2 regions of the Bacillus cereus group sp. BfR-BA-01383 genome follow, and region 2 is predicted to be linked to the other one. Evidence: riboswitches for the same ligand, from Rfam matches in the RefSeq annotation. Region 2 holds a riboswitch; the other holds the start of a gene.

Region 1 (4,902 bases), on a different contig from region 2:
CTTTGACACTCAGCATTCCACTCTTCATTTTTTACGACTGAACTTGCAGCTAACCCCATTACTTCTTTCCATTTCCGCACCGTTTCTCGAACATTTTTCACCGCATAATGAATCGTTTCAATTTGTTGTACTTTGTTTTTATGTTCAGCAATCGTCCCTGTTTTATGTAAATCGATTCTTCTTTCTTCGTCCGTTTCATTCCACTGTATAAAGAAGGGTAATTTCGGTCCGTTCTCTTCCTGCTTTACAAATAACATTTTCCATTCTAAAAGACGGCCATCTTTTCTCATGCGTTTCCCTTCAAATGGTCCAATCGTTTGTATGCCATGCTTTCTGAACTTAACTGTTAATTCTTCAATTGCATCTGTTCGAATTGCGATTTGTAGCATTCCTTCTCCAGTTTGTAATTTCACGACCGTTTCCTGCACTAATGGATTTTCTGCTTCTTTCGCTTTTTCTCCATGCTGAACTGCTAAAAATTCTATATATGATAAGTCAAAATAACATAAACTATTCCAAGTACCCCAGTTTGTATGTCGTCCGCCTAATGCAGTATGAAATCCACGCTCCTGCATTTGTTTTGCTGCTTCCTCCGGTGTGCAATGCACTGCGTGAACGAGATGATCAAATACTAACATGTCCTTCTCCCCTTTCTCTCCATCCTTTTATTGTATATTTTATTTTTCTTTCATTCAATTCAAAAAACTTTAAAACCCAGTTGTTTTATACGATTAATATGTATTATAATAAAACAAATTTCAATATTGCTGATTGGAAAAACCAAAGGCACTTTTCTCATATGGGAAAAGTGCCTTTTTCATTTATTTATTACAGGGGGAATATTTATGCAGAAATTAATTGTATTTGCTATTATTGGATTTTTCGCTCAATTGATTGATGGAGCACTCGGAATGGCGTATGGGGTAACCTCTACTTCTCTATTATTAATGTTTGGTATCGCACCGGCTGTAGCTTCCGCTTCTGTTCACTTAGCTGAAGTCGTTACAACTGCTGCTTCTGGTGCATCTCACATTAAATTTGGAAACGTGGATAAATATACCGTTTCCAGGCTTACATTACCAGGAGCAATTGGTGCATTTATTGGGGCATGTTTTTTAAGTAATTTACCTGGCAATGTGATTAAACCGTACATTTCAATATTTTTATTCACTTTAGGGGTTTATATTTTATTACGATTTCTTATTCAAAAGCAAATTGCCACTTCAAAAAAACGCATGTCTGCCAAACAACTTGTACCGCTCGGTTTATTCGCTGGATTCGTCGATTCAACTGGCGGTGGTGGCTGGGGTCCAATTACGACACCTGTGCTACTTGCAAGAGGAAATGAAGCTAGAAAAGTGATTGGATCTGTAGATACGAGTGAATTTCCTGTTTCACTCGCTGCAACAATCGGCTTCTTCATCTCACTTGGCTGGGAACAAGTAAGCTGGGTTTGGGTATTCTCCTTAATGCTTGGCGGTATTGTCGCAGCTCCAATTGCAGCATGGTTAGTACGCATCGTTCCATCTCATTTACTTGGCGTATTAGTTGGTGGCCTTATTATTTTTACGAATATACGTACACTACTTACAACATTTAAAGTGGATCCAACTATTATTTCACTTTCTTACGTGGCAGTTGGTCTTGTCGTTATTATATCTATTTTTATTGCTGTCCGTAATCATTCGAAACATTCGACAATTGGATACCCGACAGATCAAAAACAAATACTACCTTAATTACAAAAATACCGCCCGATTTATTTCGAGCGGTATTTTTCTATTTTCCAATTGATCATCGTTTCTGTAGCTTCTACTCTCTTCATATGTAATTTTTCTAATACACGGATTGAACCATAATTATCTAGAAGTGTCTCTGCAATAACCGTTTCTACTTTTCCTGTCTGAAAAGCCCACTTTATTAATTCAGCTACAGATTCTGTAGCATATCCTTTATTCCAATATTTCTCAATAAAACCGTAACCAACTTCTACTGTACTATTCTCGCTTGGTTTCCCTTTAAACCCTATATCCCCTAGTACGATGTCATCTTCTTTTCGAATGACATACCATGCGCCCCAAGGTAATAAAGCCGTATCTTCTTTTACATGTTCTACATGGCCTATAATATGCGGACCACTGTTATACCATTGTTTTTCAGCAACACGAAACATCTCTTCTGTACATGGTACTATATAGAGCCTTTCCGTTTCTAATTTCACAATGATTTCCCCTTTTCCTTTAAACGTTTATCTCATTATAACAAAAAATATGACCACATTATGAATGTCGAATTATATTTTCCGAATTTTCTTTTAATTTTAGAGGATTTTTCATTATTTTTTGCGAAACATTTGTATAACAATTTCTTTATTTATTTTTTTGTTACATAACAGTAGGTTCGGGTGGAGTTTTGCAAGCGTTTCCTAAACAATAACCGATATTTTTTGACTTTTCCTAACAAAATTCCTTGCAATATATTCAGAAAGTGATTACAATTGCGATATATTAAAAATCTTAGCAATATATAAATCCTCATCAGTCCGATGAGGTAGAGGTTGCGACTTTTAAAAGTAAAATGGACGAGACACAGAGAATGTCACCGACTCCGTTTGAAAGGAAAAGTTGCCGAAGTTTATATTTCTTCTCTGGAACTATAAGCTGGGGCTGTCTCCGAAAGGAACAGAACTGTCACGTTTACAAAATTACCGTGTAAACGTGGGGTGCTATCTTAACGGAAGGGTATGATGGGGTGGTTATTTGTGAAACGTTCCGCCAAATTCCTTTGGCGGTTTTTTGTACTTTTCTCCCCCCGCTCCTTCCTATCTTACAAGAAAAGGAGTGTTGAACATGAATAGCGCAACGAATCAAACTACCTCTAAAACGCAAACTACACAAGGAAAAGGTGAATTAAAACGTAGTTTAAAATCAAGACACCTTACAATGATTTCTCTCGGTGGTACAATTGGTACCGGATTATTTCTTGCCAGCGGTGGCGTCATCCACTCAGCTGGACCCGGTGGTGCACTAGTTGCATACGCCGCAATTGGTATTATGGTTTATTTCTTAATGACAAGCTTAGCTGAACTCGCAGCATACATGCCTGTTACTGGCTCTTTTAGCACGTATGCAACAAAATTTGTTGATCCATCACTTGGTTTCGCACTTGGATGGAACTATTGGTATAACTGGGCAATTACGATAGCGGCTGAACTCGCAGCTGTATCGTTAATTATGAAATTTTGGTTTCCAGATACACCTTCACTCGTTTGGAGTGGCCTTTGTTTAGCTATTATTTTTCTCTTAAACTATTTATCTGTTAAAGGTTTTGGTGAATCTGAATATTGGTTCGCACTTATTAAAGTAGTTACTATTATTATCTTTTTAATTGTCGGTTTTATGATGATTTTCGGTATTATGGGCGGCGAATTTGTTGGATTTAAAAATTTCACTGTTGCAGATGCACCATTTAACGGCGGTATTATGGCAATTATCGGTGTATTTATGGCCGCTGGTTTCTCATTCCAAGGAACTGAATTATTAGGAGTAGCTGCTGGTGAAACTGCTGATCCAGAGCGTAATATTCCAAAAGCAATTCGTTCGATCTTTTGGCGTATTCTTTTATTCTATATCCTTGCGATTCTCGTTATCGGTTTATTAATTCCTTACACAACTGAAAGCCTTGCCGCAAGTGATGTAACAGTAAGTCCATTTACACTTATTTTTGAAAAAGCGGGCGTTGCCTTCGCTGCTTCTGTTATGAACGCTGTTATTTTAACGGCCGTTTTATCTGCTGGTAACTCTGGTATGTATGCATCAACTCGTATGCTTTGGGATTTAGCTCGCCAAGGAAAAGCACCAAAGTTCTTAGGTAAATTGGATAGCCGTGGCGTACCTGTTAACGCATTAATCGTAACATCGATTGTCGGTAGTGTCGCTTTCATTGCTTCTTTATTCGGTGACGGCGTTGTATACATTTGGTTATTAAACGCATCCGGAATGTCTGGCTTTATCGCATGGGTTGGAATTGCAATTAGTCATTATCGTTTCCGTAAAGCATATATCGCACAAGGAAAAGATTTAAAAGACTTACCTTACCGAGCAAAATGGTTCCCGTTCGGTCCAATCTTTGCATTTGCACTTTGTGTCATTGTCATTTTAGGACAAAACTATGGCGCATTTACGGGAGAATCTATCGATTGGAACGGTGTATTCGTTTCTTACATCGGTTTACCACTTTTCTTAGTACTATGGTTAGGTTATAAATTTACGAAAAAAACAAAAGTGATTCCTCTTGATAAATGTGAACTAAAATAAAGTAAAACGAGCAAACAAATTTGTTTGCTCGTTTTTTATTACAACCCTCTTTACTTCCCTATTTCTTTTGTTTTTGCAATAATAAAGGAAATATACATAAAGGTTGGGATTACATGAACATTCGTATTACTGATGAAGCAAAAGCAGCTATACATAGATTAGAACGTGAAGGCAAAAAAATCGTTCGTATTAGAGGAACAATGACAAACTCTTGTAGTATTTTCGTTGATGTGGATTTAATTTGGGATACATATAATGCAGATGATGTTGTATATGAAGATACAGATCTTATCGTACAAATGGATTCATTCACGAAAGACTATACTGGTGATACGGTGAAACTTGATTATAAGACGACTGGTTTTAGTATTACGACTCCGAGTGAGACTTTGGTTTATGGGTTGTCGATTAAAAAATAAAAATTGTTTTCATTTGACTAATGAGGTGAAAAAATGGGTAAATATGTTCCATTGAAATTTTTATTTAATGAAGAATTAGCAGAAAAAATGGCTGATTCTATTTGTAAACACAATCCCCATTTCTCTAAAAGAAATTTTGTAGCTTCTGTTACATATAAAGTTGAAAA
Region 2 (4,902 bases):
ATCCGCACGGGTTGCGTAATGATATGAATGTTTTCTGCCACTTAACAGAGCTAAGCCCATTACATTTACGATTACAATCATTACACACACCCCTTTCATTTATTTTCCATTTATAATCTTACAACTTTATTGAGTATTCTGTCAATTGTTTTTTTACATATAAAATAAAATACATAATGAATCCATTTGAAATAAGAGAATCTTCTGTAAGAACGGGCATACAAAATAAAAAAAGAATAAGACAGCACAATCGTTCCATTAATTGACGATAAATCAGCTGACTTCGTTCAAGGCTTAGTTGACGATGCTGTAGAAAAAGGTGCTACGATCGTTATCGGTAACAAACGTGAGCGTAACTTAATTTACCCAACATTAATCGACCACGTAACAGAAGAAATGAAAGTTGCTTGGGAAGAGCCATTTGGCCCAATCCTTCCAATCAGCCGTGTTTCTTCAGATGAACAAGCAATTGAAATTGCTAACAAAATCGAAACTGGTTCTGTGCAAATTAACGGACGCACAGAGCGCGGCCCTGACCACTTCCCATTCATCGGTGTAAAAGAAAAGGTTCAGGCATGGGCGCACAAGGTATTCGTAAGAGCCTTGAGTCTATGACACGTGAAAAAGTAACTGTATTAAACTTAGTTTAATCTTATATTCAGCAGCTGATCTAATATTTAGGTCAGCTGCTTTTTTAATTTCCGATACACTTGTGTATTATGAAGCGGTTTAAATCCTACAGAATTGTATAACCTCTCAGCACTTTCATTTCCTTCTATATAACATAATCTAATATCTTCATACCCGTCTTCTAACAACTTGTTCACACCAAATTGCAAGGCTTTACGACCATATCCATTTCCTTGGTGAATTTGTGCGACCATTAAATTCTCTATTGTTCCTTCTCCTACCGTAACCGATGCAACTAGCTGTTCATTTTCTAAAGCTACATACACGTTACTTTCATTGTTCAATTTGTACTTCTTTATACTATCTTCCAGAGCAAGGTAAGGCTTCATATCATTCATTTCATGCAATTCGTAATAACATTCCTGTACCATTGTTACAAACTGGTCAAAAAATCTATCCTCATATTTAATAAACGTCATATCTGTTTCAGGAAAGCTCCCTCCCTTATATATCAATTCAAGCGATCCCCACCATCTTTCCAATCCCATTTTCTTAGCAAAACCAATAGAACTTTCTAATTCAGTCCTCATATAAGTACATACAAAATCCGGTTTTATTTTAGAAATTAACTCTTCTATTTTCTTATATAGTGCAGAACCAATACCTCTTAAACGAGAACCTGGTGCTACATACACACTTATTTGAACAATAGACTCTTCAGCACTATTTGTATAAAAAGATGAATATGCGAACCCTTTAACCTCATTTTGGATATATAAGAGAAAATGAGTAGCGTTCGACACAATATCATCCAAAGAACCTATCTCCCCTTCTATCCCCGTACTCTTTATTAAATCCAAAATCCCGATTCGATCCTCTTCTTCACTATAAGCACGTATCATTTCAATAATCCCCATTCCCATTAAATAATTAGTAAATCTCCTGTTCAAAATTCATTACATATTTATTCAATGAATCTGTATCAAACCCTCCAACACCACAATAACAAACTCTTCTCTATAATCTGATTTTTGCTATATCCATTGACGTATAAAAATTCATTTGTTACTCTTAAATACGTTAATTTAATATTTAAATCCTCATTCGTATCTCGGTGAGGTAGAGGTTGCAATCATTAAGAGTATCATTTCAGGAGATGTAGTGGCATTGATGAATGAATGAGAAAGGAATGGTTGCCGAAGTAAGTCGTGTCCACCATGCACGCTTGCTGGGTCTGTATTTAATAAGTGCAGAACTGTCACAAACGTTTTCGTTTGTGGAGAGCTATCGAGAGGTATGTCGTGGGTTTCTTATAAGATAGAAAGCATGTAGCGGCAAATTACGTGCTTTTTTTGTTTTGTTTGGGACTTCTCTTCCTGACTTCGGAAGACATACATATCTCCTCGCTTGACTTGGTTATACTAACTTTGGAGGTATTTTCTATGCAGCAAAAAAAATGGGGCTTTTGGGTACTAACAGCTTTCGTTGTTGGTAACATGGTTGGCGCTGGGATTTTCATGGTGCCAAGTACGTTGGCACAAACAGCAAGCCCACTCGGTGTCACTTTAGCTTGGTTAACAACAGGGTTTGGTGTTTTAATGCTAGCTCTTGTTTTCGGTAATTTAGCAATTCGTCGTCCTGATTTAACAACAGGGCCACAAAGTCATGCATATGCTTTATTCTCATCACCAAAAAAGAAAAAAATGGCTGGTTTCAGTATGGTATGGGGATATTGGGTTGCAAACTGGGCAAGTAACGTTGCCATCATTACATCATTTGCGGGATATTTATCACTCTTCTTCCCGATCATGAAAGATACACGACTACTATTTTCAATCGGTTCATTTAACGTAGAAGTTGGAAAACTAATTACATTTACTATTTGTTCCATCTTACTATGGGGAACTCATTTAATTTTAACAAACGGTGTAAGCGGAGCTGGAAAACTAAACTTCATAGCAACTACAACGAAAATAACTGGATTCCTTTTATTCATCATCGTTACTTTATTTGCATTCGAAGCTTCAAAGTTTGGACAATGGTACACACCGATGATCGATAAAGAAGGCGTATCACACGGCCTCCTTTCACAAGTAAATTTAGCTGCTCTTACAACGCTTTGGGCATTTATAGGGATTGAATCGGCGGTTCTTTTATCAAACCGAGCTACCTCTCCCAAAACAGTAAAACGCGCAACAGTTGCAGGATTATTAATTACAGTTGCAATTTACTTAGGAATTACAATTTTAACAATGGGTGTACTTCACGTTGATAAATTACAAGCTTCTGAACGTCCATTAGCAGATGCATTAAACGCTGCAATGGGTCATGGCGGCGGGAAACTTATGGCATTACTTGCTCTTACTTCCCTATTCGGTTCCATATTAGGCTGGATTTTATTAAGCTCAGAAGTACCGTATCAAGCAGCAAAAGAAGGTTTCTTCCCTTCCTTCTTCGCAAAAACAAACAAAAAAGGAAGTCCAATTTACTCATTACGATTAACAAACATTATGTCGCAAGTGTTCTTATTCTCAACATTATCAGGAACAATTGCAGAAGCTTATACATTCGTTATTACCGTATCAACACTGGCCTATCTCATTCCGTATCTCGTCTCACCAATCTTCCAGTTAAAACTAGTCGCAACTGGTGAAACGTATAAAAATGAAATGGGTTCAAGAATTATGGATGGCATAGTCGCAGTGATCGCGCTTTGCTATGCACTATGGGTTATTAAAACAGGCGCATCCGATATAAAAACATTCCTTCTCGGAATTGGTTTATTCGTAATCGGCTTTGCCTTCTATCCATTAATGAATCGTGATCAGAAAAAAAATAACGAAAAGAAAAACGAGCAAGTTGCATAACGCAATTTGCTCGTTTTTTCTTTTATAAAACATATATAATAGAACAAAGAGGTGAAAAACATGTCAATCGAATCATTATGGAGCAGTCGCTTCCAACAACATATTCAAAATATCATTACATACTTTGCACGTATGATTAACGGTTTACTATATAGCTTCATCTTCGTCTCCTGTATAGGTGCTTACTATTACGCAAAGTTTCTTAAAACAGCTCCTTCTACAGGAGTATCCTTATTACTCATTACAATCGTCCTAACAGCGATTATATCGAGATGCCCAATACGTACATTTATTCAAAAACCTGATGCTGTCTATTTACTCGCACTAGAAGAGAAATTAACTTCTTATTTCAAAAAATCTCTTCTATATAATTACATCATTCAGCTTTTCCCATTATTATTTATGTTCCTTATTCTCGTTCCACTTGCCATGCAATCATTACAATTAACTGTACCTTTTTTATGTACAATCTTTATCGTTTTAATGATTACGAAGGCCTGGAATATGTACATACATTGGATGTGGCGTGATAGTCATGAAAAAAGTATATGGCTTATTATACGACTTGCTTGTAACGCACTTATTATTTACATGCTGTTTTATACAGCAAATGTGATCGTATTAGGCGGACTACTTTTACTTCTCGCTTTCCTGCTTCTATACACGAAAAAACAACCTACAAAACGAATACCGTGGGAATACATAATCGAGCAAGAAGAAAAATTGGACATACGCTTTTATCAATTTGCTAGCATCTTCACTGATGTGCCGCAGCTAAAAAAACAAGTAAACGGCAGAAAATGGCTTTCCAATTGGATCGAACCTTTACTACATAAAAAACAAGCTACTTTCTTCTATTTACATACACTATCATTTTTACGCGGCAATGATTATTTTGGTATATATATTCGCTTAGGGTTAATCGGCGCTTTCACCCTATATTTTGTTCCAAATATATACGTAAAAGGCGCCATCGCTTACGTCTTCCTATATATGATTTCTATGCAGCTTCGTTCTCTATGGAAATATTTTTCGGGAAATATTATTGTAGCATTATATCCGATTACTACTGAAGAAAAAATGAACCAATTTCTCAGCTTAATTTTCATATTAATAAGCATTCAATTAATTGTTTTTTCAACTGTTGTACTCGTTGCTACAGGACAATTTCTACATAGTGTTATCATTATAATTGCCGGATTACTCTGGATCAAATTTATTATTGTACCAAAAACGAAGAAACGAATTTCTTCATTTTAACGAAAAAGAGGCTGTACATAGCAGCCTCTTTTCTCGTCCTAAAATTTCTTATCACTATTCATAGGCAGCTCTCATATAGTGAAAATGACTATACAATTCCAATCCATAAGTTAAATAATGATTTTACACATATATAAATAAAAAA

The links. Region 2 has a riboswitch for lysine ahead of MR065_RS09815 (amino acid permease). Riboswitches for the same ligand answer to the same signal wherever they lie in the genome.
Positions count from the first base shown of each region.
Region 1: another riboswitch for lysine. It lies ahead of MR065_RS06380 (amino acid permease); the one in region 2 lies ahead of MR065_RS09815 (amino acid permease).

Region 1 covers NZ_JAKUFP010000004.1:169,007-173,908, forward strand. Annotated here, with positions in the region: gene MR065_RS06365 (VOC family protein) at 1-638, opposite strand, end outside; gene MR065_RS06370 (sulfite exporter TauE/SafE family protein) at 846-1,739, shown strand; gene MR065_RS06375 (GNAT family N-acetyltransferase) at 1,760-2,221, opposite strand; lysine riboswitch at 2,544-2,736, shown strand; gene MR065_RS06380 (amino acid permease) at 2,850-4,316, shown strand; gene MR065_RS06385 (iron-sulfur cluster biosynthesis family protein) at 4,430-4,735, shown strand; gene MR065_RS06390 (DNA alkylation repair protein) at 4,769-4,902, shown strand, end outside.
Region 2 covers NZ_JAKUFP010000007.1:124,246-129,147, forward strand. Annotated here, with positions in the region: partial or broken gene MR065_RS09805 (aldehyde dehydrogenase family protein) at 241-650, shown strand; gene MR065_RS09810 (GNAT family N-acetyltransferase) at 678-1,532, opposite strand; lysine riboswitch at 1,743-1,925, shown strand; gene MR065_RS09815 (amino acid permease) at 2,073-3,497, shown strand; gene MR065_RS09820 (ABC transporter permease) at 3,558-4,757, shown strand.